2 regions of the Streptomyces sp. NPDC093018 genome follow, and region 1 is predicted to be linked to the other one. Evidence: riboswitches for the same ligand, from Rfam matches in the RefSeq annotation. Region 1 holds a riboswitch; the other holds the start of a gene.
What was found. Region 1 has a riboswitch for ZMP and ZTP ahead of AB0N90_RS17645 (bifunctional 5,10-methylenetetrahydrofolate dehydrogenase/5,10-methenyltetrahydrofolate cyclohydrolase). Riboswitches for the same ligand answer to the same signal wherever they lie in the genome.
Positions count from the first base shown of each region.

Region 2: it holds a riboswitch for ZMP and ZTP, as region 1 does, so the genes downstream of both, AB0N90_RS19940 (glycine hydroxymethyltransferase) here and AB0N90_RS17645 (bifunctional 5,10-methylenetetrahydrofolate dehydrogenase/5,10-methenyltetrahydrofolate cyclohydrolase) in region 1, are expected to answer to the same signal.

Region 1 is NZ_JBFBFF010000007.1:17,497-22,120, reverse strand. Features, by position in the region: gene AB0N90_RS17665 (S-(hydroxymethyl)mycothiol dehydrogenase) at 1-478, opposite strand, end outside; gene AB0N90_RS17660 (acyltransferase domain-containing protein) at 745-1,527, shown strand; gene AB0N90_RS17655 (hypothetical protein) at 1,537-1,842, opposite strand; gene AB0N90_RS17650 (nuclear transport factor 2 family protein) at 2,015-2,380, shown strand; ZMP/ZTP riboswitch at 2,751-2,830, shown strand; gene AB0N90_RS17645 (bifunctional 5,10-methylenetetrahydrofolate dehydrogenase/5,10-methenyltetrahydrofolate cyclohydrolase) at 2,857-3,717, shown strand; gene AB0N90_RS17640 (alcohol dehydrogenase catalytic domain-containing protein) at 3,888-4,624, opposite strand, start outside.
Region 2 is NZ_JBFBFF010000008.1:144,651-149,274, reverse strand. Features, by position in the region: gene AB0N90_RS19955 (DMT family transporter) at 1-105, opposite strand, end outside; gene AB0N90_RS19950 (hypothetical protein) at 234-614, shown strand; gene AB0N90_RS19945 (glutathionylspermidine synthase family protein) at 628-1,812, shown strand; ZMP/ZTP riboswitch at 1,885-1,973, shown strand; gene AB0N90_RS19940 (glycine hydroxymethyltransferase) at 2,007-3,455, shown strand; gene trpS (tryptophan--tRNA ligase) at 3,562-4,587, shown strand.

The sequences.
Region 1 (4,624 bases):
GGCCCGCGACGGCCGGGGAGACGGCCGGGTCGACCTTGGTGCACTGACCGGCGGCGACCAGGGTCTTCTCGGCGAACGCGCCGATGCCGAGGGCCGGGGAGAGTTCCTGGCCGGTGGCGGCGAGGGTCATCTTCTGCTTCGCGTTGTGGGTGTTGAAGCAGTACCAGGGGCGGCCGCGCAGACAGGCCCGGCAATTGCCGCACACGGCACGCCAGTTGAGGACGACGAAGTCACCGGGGGCCACCTCGGTGACACCGTCGCCGACCGACTCCACCACGCCGGCGGCCTCATGGCCGAGGAGGAAGGGGAAGTCGTCGGAGATGCCGCCCTGCTTGTAGTGCAGATCGGTGTGGCAGACGCCGCAGGCCTGGACGCGTACGACGGCCTCGCCCGGCCCGGGATCCGGCACCACGATCGTCTCGACTCGTACGGGCTCGTTCTTGCCCGGTGCGATCACGCCGCGTACTTCCTGCGCCATGCTCTGGTTCCTTCCATCGAGTGCTTACGGTGCAGACCCTACGCGCGTCCGATGGGCGGCGGGACGGGCCACGGCGGTGGCCGTGGATCTTTCCCCCGAGGGCACCCGAGGGGAGCCGAGGGCAGCCGCGGACACCCGATCTGAGGAACGCTTATGAATTGCACAAGAATCGGATCGAATGACGACGTTCGATGATGGCGATTCCTTTGCGAGGTGCGGGAACCCGACCGGTCCGGGTGCTTACCCGACCGTGCCTTCATGGAGGCATGCTCGCTGATGGCCGTAAGGGACGTACCGCATTCCTGTTCTCGGCCGGTGCCTCGCCGCGCCCTGGGACGGAACGTGAACTCGCGGCGGCTTTCCCGCTGTTCGCGAAGACGCTGGACGAGCTGTGCGCCCGTCTGGACCCCTATCTCGAACTGCCGTTGAAAAGCGTGATGTTCGCGGCGCCCGGCACCCGGACGGCGGTGCTGCTGGGCCGGGCGTCGTACGCCGGGCCGGCGCTCTTCGCGCTCCAGGTGGCGCAGTACCGGCTGCTGCGGAGCTGGGGCGCCCGCCCTGATGTGCTGTTCGGGCACGGGGCCGGGCGGATGGCCGCCGCGTACGCCGCCGGGGTCTTCTCACTCGCGGACGGCTGCCACGCGGTCGGCACCCTGGCCCGGCTTCTGGACGGCGCCCTGGGCGAGACGGCCCCGCAGGCGCTGCTCACCGCCTACGGCCGTACGCTCGCCACGCTCCACCCCTGCCCGCCGCGGCTCCCCCTCGTCTCCGACGTCACCGCACGCCCGGTCGGCGCCGAGACCGCGGAGCCGGGGTTCTGGCTGCCGGGCCCGGGGACCCGGCGGTTCGCGGACGTGGCCTCGCTGCTGCACCGGGACGGGGTGCGGACCTGGCTGGAGCTGGGCCCGGCGGACACCCTGACCCGCGCACTGGCCGAGGACCTGCCGCCCGGCACCGCCCCGGCCCCCGGCGCGGCGTACGCCGTGGCCCGGGACTGGGCGGTGCTGGACGCGGGCGGCGGCACCCGGCTGCGCGGCGCCCCGGCGTGACGCGTCGGCTCAGGCCCCCACGGCCGGGAGCAGGCCCGTCACCGGCGCCACGATGTCGGTGACCTGGTGGAGTTCGCTGAGCCGGTTCAGCTCGCTGACCTGGTTCAGGGCCTTGAGCTGCTGGGAGGCCGTGGGCATCTGGGCCCGCTGCGCGGCGGGGATGTCGCCGGCGGTGAGCGAGTCGAGCACGGTCATCGGGTTGATCTGCCCGGTGTGCGAGGCGCTCGCGTCGGCCGCGCTCGCGAGGGGTGCGGCCAGGCCCGTGACCCCGGCGGCGAGTCCGAGGACGGCGACGATACGGCGTGTTGAGATCATGCCCTCAGCAACGGCGAAGGCCCCCGGCCGGACACGGGCGGCGGCCCGCGCTCACTCGTGAGGCGGAGCCCGCCCCGTGCGCTTGCCGAGGCCGCCGGGCCGGGGGACGCTCGAAGACGGGGCCCGTACGGTCCGCCGCGCGCCGGACCGCGAGCGCCTGAAGGAGGTCACCATGGGCACCGCGACAGGCTCCGCCTTCGACACCGAGACACTGCGCCGGGGCATCGAGGGGAACACCGGGAACACCCTGCTGTCCCTGTACGCGGACGACGCGGAGATCCGCATCATCGACCGCAACACCCAGCCCAGCCACCCCAAGATCCTGCACGGCCGCGGCGAGATCGCCGAGATGCTCGACGACGTCTACCGCCGCGACATGATCCACAAGTTGGACCGGTGCGTGGTGCAGGGCGACCACGCCGCGTTCACCGAGTCCTGCCAGTACGGGGACGGCACCCGCGTCCTCGCCGAATCCATGATCACCCTGCGGGACGGGAAGGTCGCCGAGCAGATTCTGATCCAGGCATGGGACGAGTAGGCAGGAGGTTCGCGCGGATCCAGGTCAGCTCCCGGCTGACCTGGACCTTCTCGGCCCGCGCGGTGGTGGGCCGGGCGCGGCCCCGGCGCCGCGGGGCGGTCTCCGCGGCGGGTGTGCCGGTGACGGGCGCGGTGCTGCGGTCGGTCCTGAGGGCGGTGCGTGGACGTCCCCCGGCGGCGGTGCCGCGCGCGTCGCGGTTGCCACGGGTGCCGCGGGTGGTACCGCGGGTCCGGCGCGGACGGACGCGGTGAGCGTTCCCGTTCCCGGCAGCGAGCTTTCGCGGGCGGCCATGAGGTCTCCCGGCCGTGCGCTTGCGGCACGGGCTGGATCACGCCCGCTCCCCGGCCCCCTGCGGGCCTCGGTTACGCTGTGCGCGGGCCGTGACTGGCGCTGAGGTGGAGTACCACCGGGGAGCGGTCCGTATGGCTGCCGCGCGCCTGGGCGTAAGACATCGATCCAGCTCAGGAGTGTGCCGCATGACCCAGGCCCGTCTCATGGACGGAACCGCCCTCGCCCGTCGCATCGTCGAGGACACCGCGCGCAGGGCGGCCGGCCTCACCGCGCGTACCGGTGTGGTGCCCTGTCTCGCGACCGTGCTGGTCGGCGAGGACCCGGCGTCCGTGACGTACGTCCGGATGAAGCAGAACCGCTGCCGCAAGGCCGGTATCACCTCCCGGCACGTGGCCCTGCCCGCGAGTACGTCCACCGCCGAACTGGTGGGCACGCTGCGCGAGTTGTCGGACGATCCGACGGTGCACGGGATCCTGCTCCAGCACCCGGTGGGCGACCATGTCGACGAGCGGGCGGCGTTCGAGGCGATCGCGCCCGAGAAGGACGTCGACGGGGTCACCTTCGCCTCCTTCGCCACGATGAGCTTCGGCCTGCCGGGCTTCGTGTCCTGCACGCCGGGCGGCATCCTGCGGCTGCTGGACGAGTACGGCGTCGAGCCGGCCGGAAAGCGGGCCGTGGTGGTGGGCCGCAGCGCGATCCTCGGCAAGCCGGTGGGCATGCTGCTGCTGGCCAGGGACGCGACGGTGACGTACTGCCACTCGCGCACCCGGGATCTGTCGGCGGCGGTCCGCGAGGCGGACATCGTCGTCGCCGCGGTCGGCCGGCCGCGGCTGCTGCGGGGCCAGGACATCAAGCCCGGCGCGGTCGTGATCGACGCCGGTTACAACGCCGGGAACGTGGGCGACGTCGACTTCGACTCGGCCGTCGAGCGGGCCTCCCTGATCACCCCGGTCCCGGGTGGCGTCGGCCCGATGACGATCGCCACGCTGCTGGAGCAGACGGTGACGGCGGCGGAGGCTGCCGCAGCGGGGCGTGCGGCGGCCTGACGGCGGAGCGGGGGCTGGCGCGGGGGAAGCTCGCGGCGGCCTGACCACAGAGAGGGGGCGGGACCGGCGGGCGCGGACGGCCGTACCGGTCGAACTCGGGCGCGCACGAGGTGAGTTGGCCGCGGCCGCCCGGAGCCGTACTCACACCCCCGCTCTCCCGCTCCCCCGCATCACCCCTCCGTCAGCACCATCCTGAACCTCGCGCCGCCCGCCATCATCTTCCGGTACGCCGCGTCCGCCTCCGTGAGCGGAACCTTCTCCGTCATCGGGCGGATGCCGTGCAGGACGCTGAACGCCATGGTGTCCTCGACGTCCTGCGAGGTCCCCGAGGGGTGGCCCCGGACCACGCGGGCGGCCATGAGGAGCTGGTTGGGGTTGATGTCGAGGGGGGCGATGTCCGCGCCGATGACGACCAGTTCGCCGCGGTGGGTCAGGCCGTCCACGGTCGCGGAGATGGCCTCGGAGTTGCCGGCGGTGCCGAGGACGACCTTGGCACCGCCGAGGGACCGCAGCGCCTCGGCGACCGGGGTGGCGGCGGTGCTGTCGACGTAGTGGTGGGCGCCGAGCTGCTCGGCGAACTCCGCCTTCTGCGGGCCCCGGGCGATCGCGACCGTCTCGAAACCCATCGCGACCGCGTACTGCACACCGAGGTGCCCGAGGCCGCCGAGGCCGAGCACCGCGACCAGGTCGCCGGGGCGTCCCGCGCTGCGCCGCAGCCCGTTGAACGTGGTCACGCCCGCGCAGGCCAGCGGTCCCGCGTCGCTCGCGGCGAGCGCGTCGGGGATCCGGGCCAGGGCGTCGACGGGTGCGATCACCTGCTCGCCGAAGCCGCCGTCGTAGGCCCAGCCCGGCACCTTGAGGCTCTCGCACACGATGAAATCGCCCTCGCGGCAGGCCCGGCAGTGGC
Region 2 (4,624 bases), on a different contig from region 1:
CAGTGCCGCCTCACCGCCACCACCGGGGCCGGCCTGCCGCGCCGCCACCGCCTGCAACACCGTCGCGGTACCGAAACAGACCGCCGCGCCAAGGGCGCACACCATTCCAAAGAGCACAAAGGGACTCTAAGCGAGCCCCGCCACCGCCCTGTCATGCTCACCCCCCTTGGCCGGTTCTCATACCGGTCTCTAGGCTTGCCGCACCGCACATCGCACACGGGGGAGACACGAACATGGCCGAAACAAGGCGACGACTGCGCTCCGGCACGGTGGTCCTCGGCGGCGTCGGACTGCTGGCCGCCGCGCTCACCGCCTGCTCCTCCCAGCCCGACAAGCGCTGCGTGGACCAGAGCAGCTACACCTACGCCAAGGGCTACAAGGTCGTCTCCGACAAGAACTGCAAGACGGTCAAGTCGGCGGTCAACGGCTCCTGGTACTACGGCGGCAAGAAGAAGGGCTCCTGGGTGAGCGGCGGTTCCTTCACCAAGCCCCGCACCGGCTCCGGGCACTCCACGAGCCACTCCACGAACCACTCCTCGACGCACTACGGCTCCGGCTCCGGCGGGGTGCACCGCGGCGGCTTCGGCGGCGGTTCGCACAGCTCCGGCGGCTGACCGGGATCGCCGTATGGAACGCCGTACCCTCACCCCCCGCCCCGACTGGCAGCGCACCGTCGAGGACCAGGGCCTGATCTACCCGCTCACCCGCCACCCCGACGGGAGCCTGCGCCCCTACTGGGACGAGAGCGCGTACTACGTCTTCTCGCTGCCCGAGGTCGAGGCGCTGGAGGAGACGGTCGCCGAACTGCACGCCATGTGCCTGGCGGCGGCCGGCCACATAGTGGATCAGGGCCGCCTCGCCGACCTCGGCATCACCGACCCCGCCGTCGCCGCCGCGGTCACCGAGTCCTGGCGGCGCCGGGCCGAACTCCCCTCCTTCTACGGCCGGTTCGACCTGCGCTACGACGGCACGGGCCCCGCCAAGCTGCTGGAGTACAACGCCGACACCCCCACCTCCCTGGTGGAGGCCGCCTCCCCGCAGTGGTTCTGGATGGAGGACCGCTTCCCCGGCGCCGACCAGTGGAACTCGCTGCACGAACGCCTGGTGGAGTCCTGGCGCAGACAGTCCGCGCTGCTCCCGCCCGGGAGCCTGCTGCACTTCGCGCACTCCGCCGCCGACGAGCTGGGCGAGGACCTGATGACGGTCGCCTATCTGAAGGAGACCGCGGAGCAGGCGGGCCTTGCGACCGACTGGCTCGCCATGGAGGAGATCGGCTGGGACACCCTCTCCGGCCGGTTCGTGGACAACCGGCTCCGGTTCATCCGCGCCCTCTTCAAGCTCTACCCCTGGGAATGGCTCACCACCGACGCCTTCGGCGGCCATGTCCTGGACACCCTGGACAACGGCGGCGGCACCGGCAGCACCCTGTGGATCGAGCCGGCCTGGAAGATGCTCCTGAGCAACAAGGCCCTGCTGGCCGTCCTGTGGGAGCTGTACCCCGGCCACCCCAACCTCCTGCCCTCCTATCTCGACGGCCCCCGCGAGCTCGCCGCCACCACCGGCTACGCCGCCAAGCCCCTCCTGGGCCGCGAGGGCGAGGGCATCACCCTGCACCCGCCGGGCCACCCGCCCGCCGTCCACCCCGAGCCCTGCTGCTACCAGCAGCTCGCGCCCCTGCCCGCCTTCGACGGCAACCACGTCGTCCTCGGCACCTGGGTCATCGACGGCGAGCCCGCGGGCCTCGGCATCCGCGAGTCGGCGGGCCCCGTCACCGACGGATACGCGCGCTTCCTGCCGCACGTCATCCTCTGAGCCGGGCGGTCCGTGTTCTCGCCCGCATGGTGGACGCCCGATCTCCGCCCTCCGGCCCGGCCGGTACGCTGAGCCACGGGCCGTGACTGGCGCGCTGGGATGGGACGGACCATCGGGGAGCGGCCTTGCTGGAAACAGTGCCGTGCGCCTGGGCCGAACGTGAACGCCGAAACGCACCCCGTCCGGAGGTCCCCATGCCAGAGCAGCACCTGTCCACCGAGTCCACCGCCTTCCGCGCCGCCCTCGACGTGATCCGCGCCGTGGAGCCGCGGGTCGCCGACGCCATCGGCCAGGAGGTCACCGACCAGCGCGCGATGCTCAAGCTGATCGCCTCCGAGAACTACGCCTCCCCGGCGACCCTCCTCGCGATGGGCAACTGGTTCAGCGACAAGTACGCCGAGGGCACCGTCGGCCGCCGCTTCTACGCGGGCTGCCGCAATGTCGACACCGTGGAGTCCCTGGCCGCCGAGCACGCCCGCGAACTCTTCGGCGCCCGGCACGCCTACGTCCAGCCGCACTCCGGCATCGACGCCAACCTCGTCGCCTTCTGGGCCGTACTCGCCGACCGCGTCGAGGTCCCCTTCCTGGAGAAGACCGGCGCCCGCCAGGTCAACGACCTCTCCGAGGCGGACTGGGCCGAGCTGCGCCAGGCCTTCGGCAACCAGCGGATGCTCGGCATGTCCCTGGACGCGGGCGGCCACCTCACCCACGGCTTCCGCCCGAACATCTCCGGCAAGATGTTCGACCAGCGCTCCTACGGCACCGACCCCGCGACCGGCCTGATCGACTACGACGCGCTGCGCGCCCAGGCCCGCGAGTTCAAGCCGCTGATCATCGTGGCGGGCTACTCGGCGTACCCCCGTCTGGTGAACTTCCGGATCATGCGCGAGATCGCGGACGAGGTCGGCGCGACCCTCATGGTCGACATGGCCCACTTCGCCGGTCTCGTCGCGGGCAAGGTCCTCACCGGCGACTTCGACCCGGTGCCGCACGCCCAGATCGTCACCACCACCACCCACAAGTCGCTGCGCGGCCCGCGCGGCGGCATGGTGCTGTGCGACGACTCCCTCAAGGACCAGGTGGACCGGGGCTGCCCGATGGTCCTGGGCGGTCCGCTGCCGCACGTCATGGCCGCCAAGGCGGTCGCCCTGGCCGAGGCCCGGCAGCCCGCGTTCCAGGACTACGCGCAGCGCATCGTGGACAACTCCCGGGCGCTGGCCGAGGGCCTGATGCGCCGGGGCGCGACCCTCGTCACCGGCGGCACCGACAACCACCTCAACCTGATCGACGTCGCCGGCTCCTACGGCCTCACCGGCCGCCAGGCCGAGGCCGCCCTGCTCGACTCCGGCATCGTCACCAACCGCAACGCCATCCCGGCCGACCCCAACGGCGCCTGGTACACCTCCGGCATCCGCATCGGCACCCCCGCCCTGACCACCCGGGGCCTCGGTACGGCGGAGATGGACGAGGTGGCGGGCCTGATCGACCGCGTCCTGACCGCCACCGAACCGGGCACCACCAAGTCCGGCGCCCCCAGCAAGGCCTCCCACGTCCTGGACGAGAAGGTCTCCGAGGAGATCGCCAAGCGCGCCACCGACCTGGTGGCGGGCTTCCCGCTCTACCCGGAAGTCGACCTGGGCTGATCAACGCCGTCAGGGGCGATGCCCCAGGGGCGCGGGGCCGCGTCCGGTACGCGGCTCCGCACCACCCCCGCCTCCCGGGCCGATCCCACCCCCGGCCGATGAGAGAATGGGCGACATGGCCCCCGCTGAAAAGCCCCGCGTGCTCTCCGGTATCCAGCCCACCGCCGGCTCGTTCCACCTCGGCAACTACCTCGGCGCCGTACGCCAGTGGGTGTCCCTCCAGGAGACCCACGACGCCTTCTACATGGTCGTCGACCTGCACGCGATCACCGTGCCCCAGGACCCCAAGGACCTGCGGGCCAACACCCGCCTCGCCGCCGCCCAGCTCCTCGCCGCCGGCCTGGACCCCGAGCGCTGCACCCTGTTCGTGCAGAGCCATGTGCCCGAGCACGCCGAGCTGGCCTGGGTGATGAACTGCCTCACCGGCTTCGGCGAGGCCAGCCGGATGACCCAGTTCAAGGACAAGTCCGCCAAGCAGGGCGCCGAGCGTGCCTCGGTCGGCCTGTTCACGTACCCGATCCTCCAGGTCGCGGACATCCTGCTGTACCAGGCCAACCAGGTACCGGTCGGCGAGGACCAGCGCCAGCACATCGAGCTGACCCGGGACCTGGCCGAGCGCTTCAACGGCCGCTTCGGGCAGACGTTCACGATCCCGGCGCCGTACATCCTCAAGGAGACGGCCAAGATCTACGACCTCCAGGACCCGTCGATCAAGATGAGCAAGTCGGCGTCCACGCCGAAGGGCCTGATCAACCTCCTGGACGACCCGAAGACCACCGCCAAGAAGGTCAAGAGCGCGGTCACCGACACCGACACCGTCATCCGCTACGACGCGGAGGCCAAGCCGGGCGTCTCCAACCTGCTCACCATCTACTCCGTCCTCACCGGCACGTCGATCGCCCAGCTGGAGCAGGAGTACGAGGGCAAGATGTACGGCGCGCTCAAGACCGACCTCGCCGAGGTCATGGTCGAGTTCGTGACGCCGTTCCGGGAACGCACCCAGCAGTACCTGGACGACGCCGAGACCCTCGACTCGATCCTCGCCAAGGGCGCCGAGAAGGCCCGCGCCGTCGCCGCCGAGACCCTCGCGCAGGCGTACGACCGCGTCGGCTTCCTGCCGGCGAAGCACTGACCCAAGCACTGATCCCGGCACTGGCCGAAGCACCGGC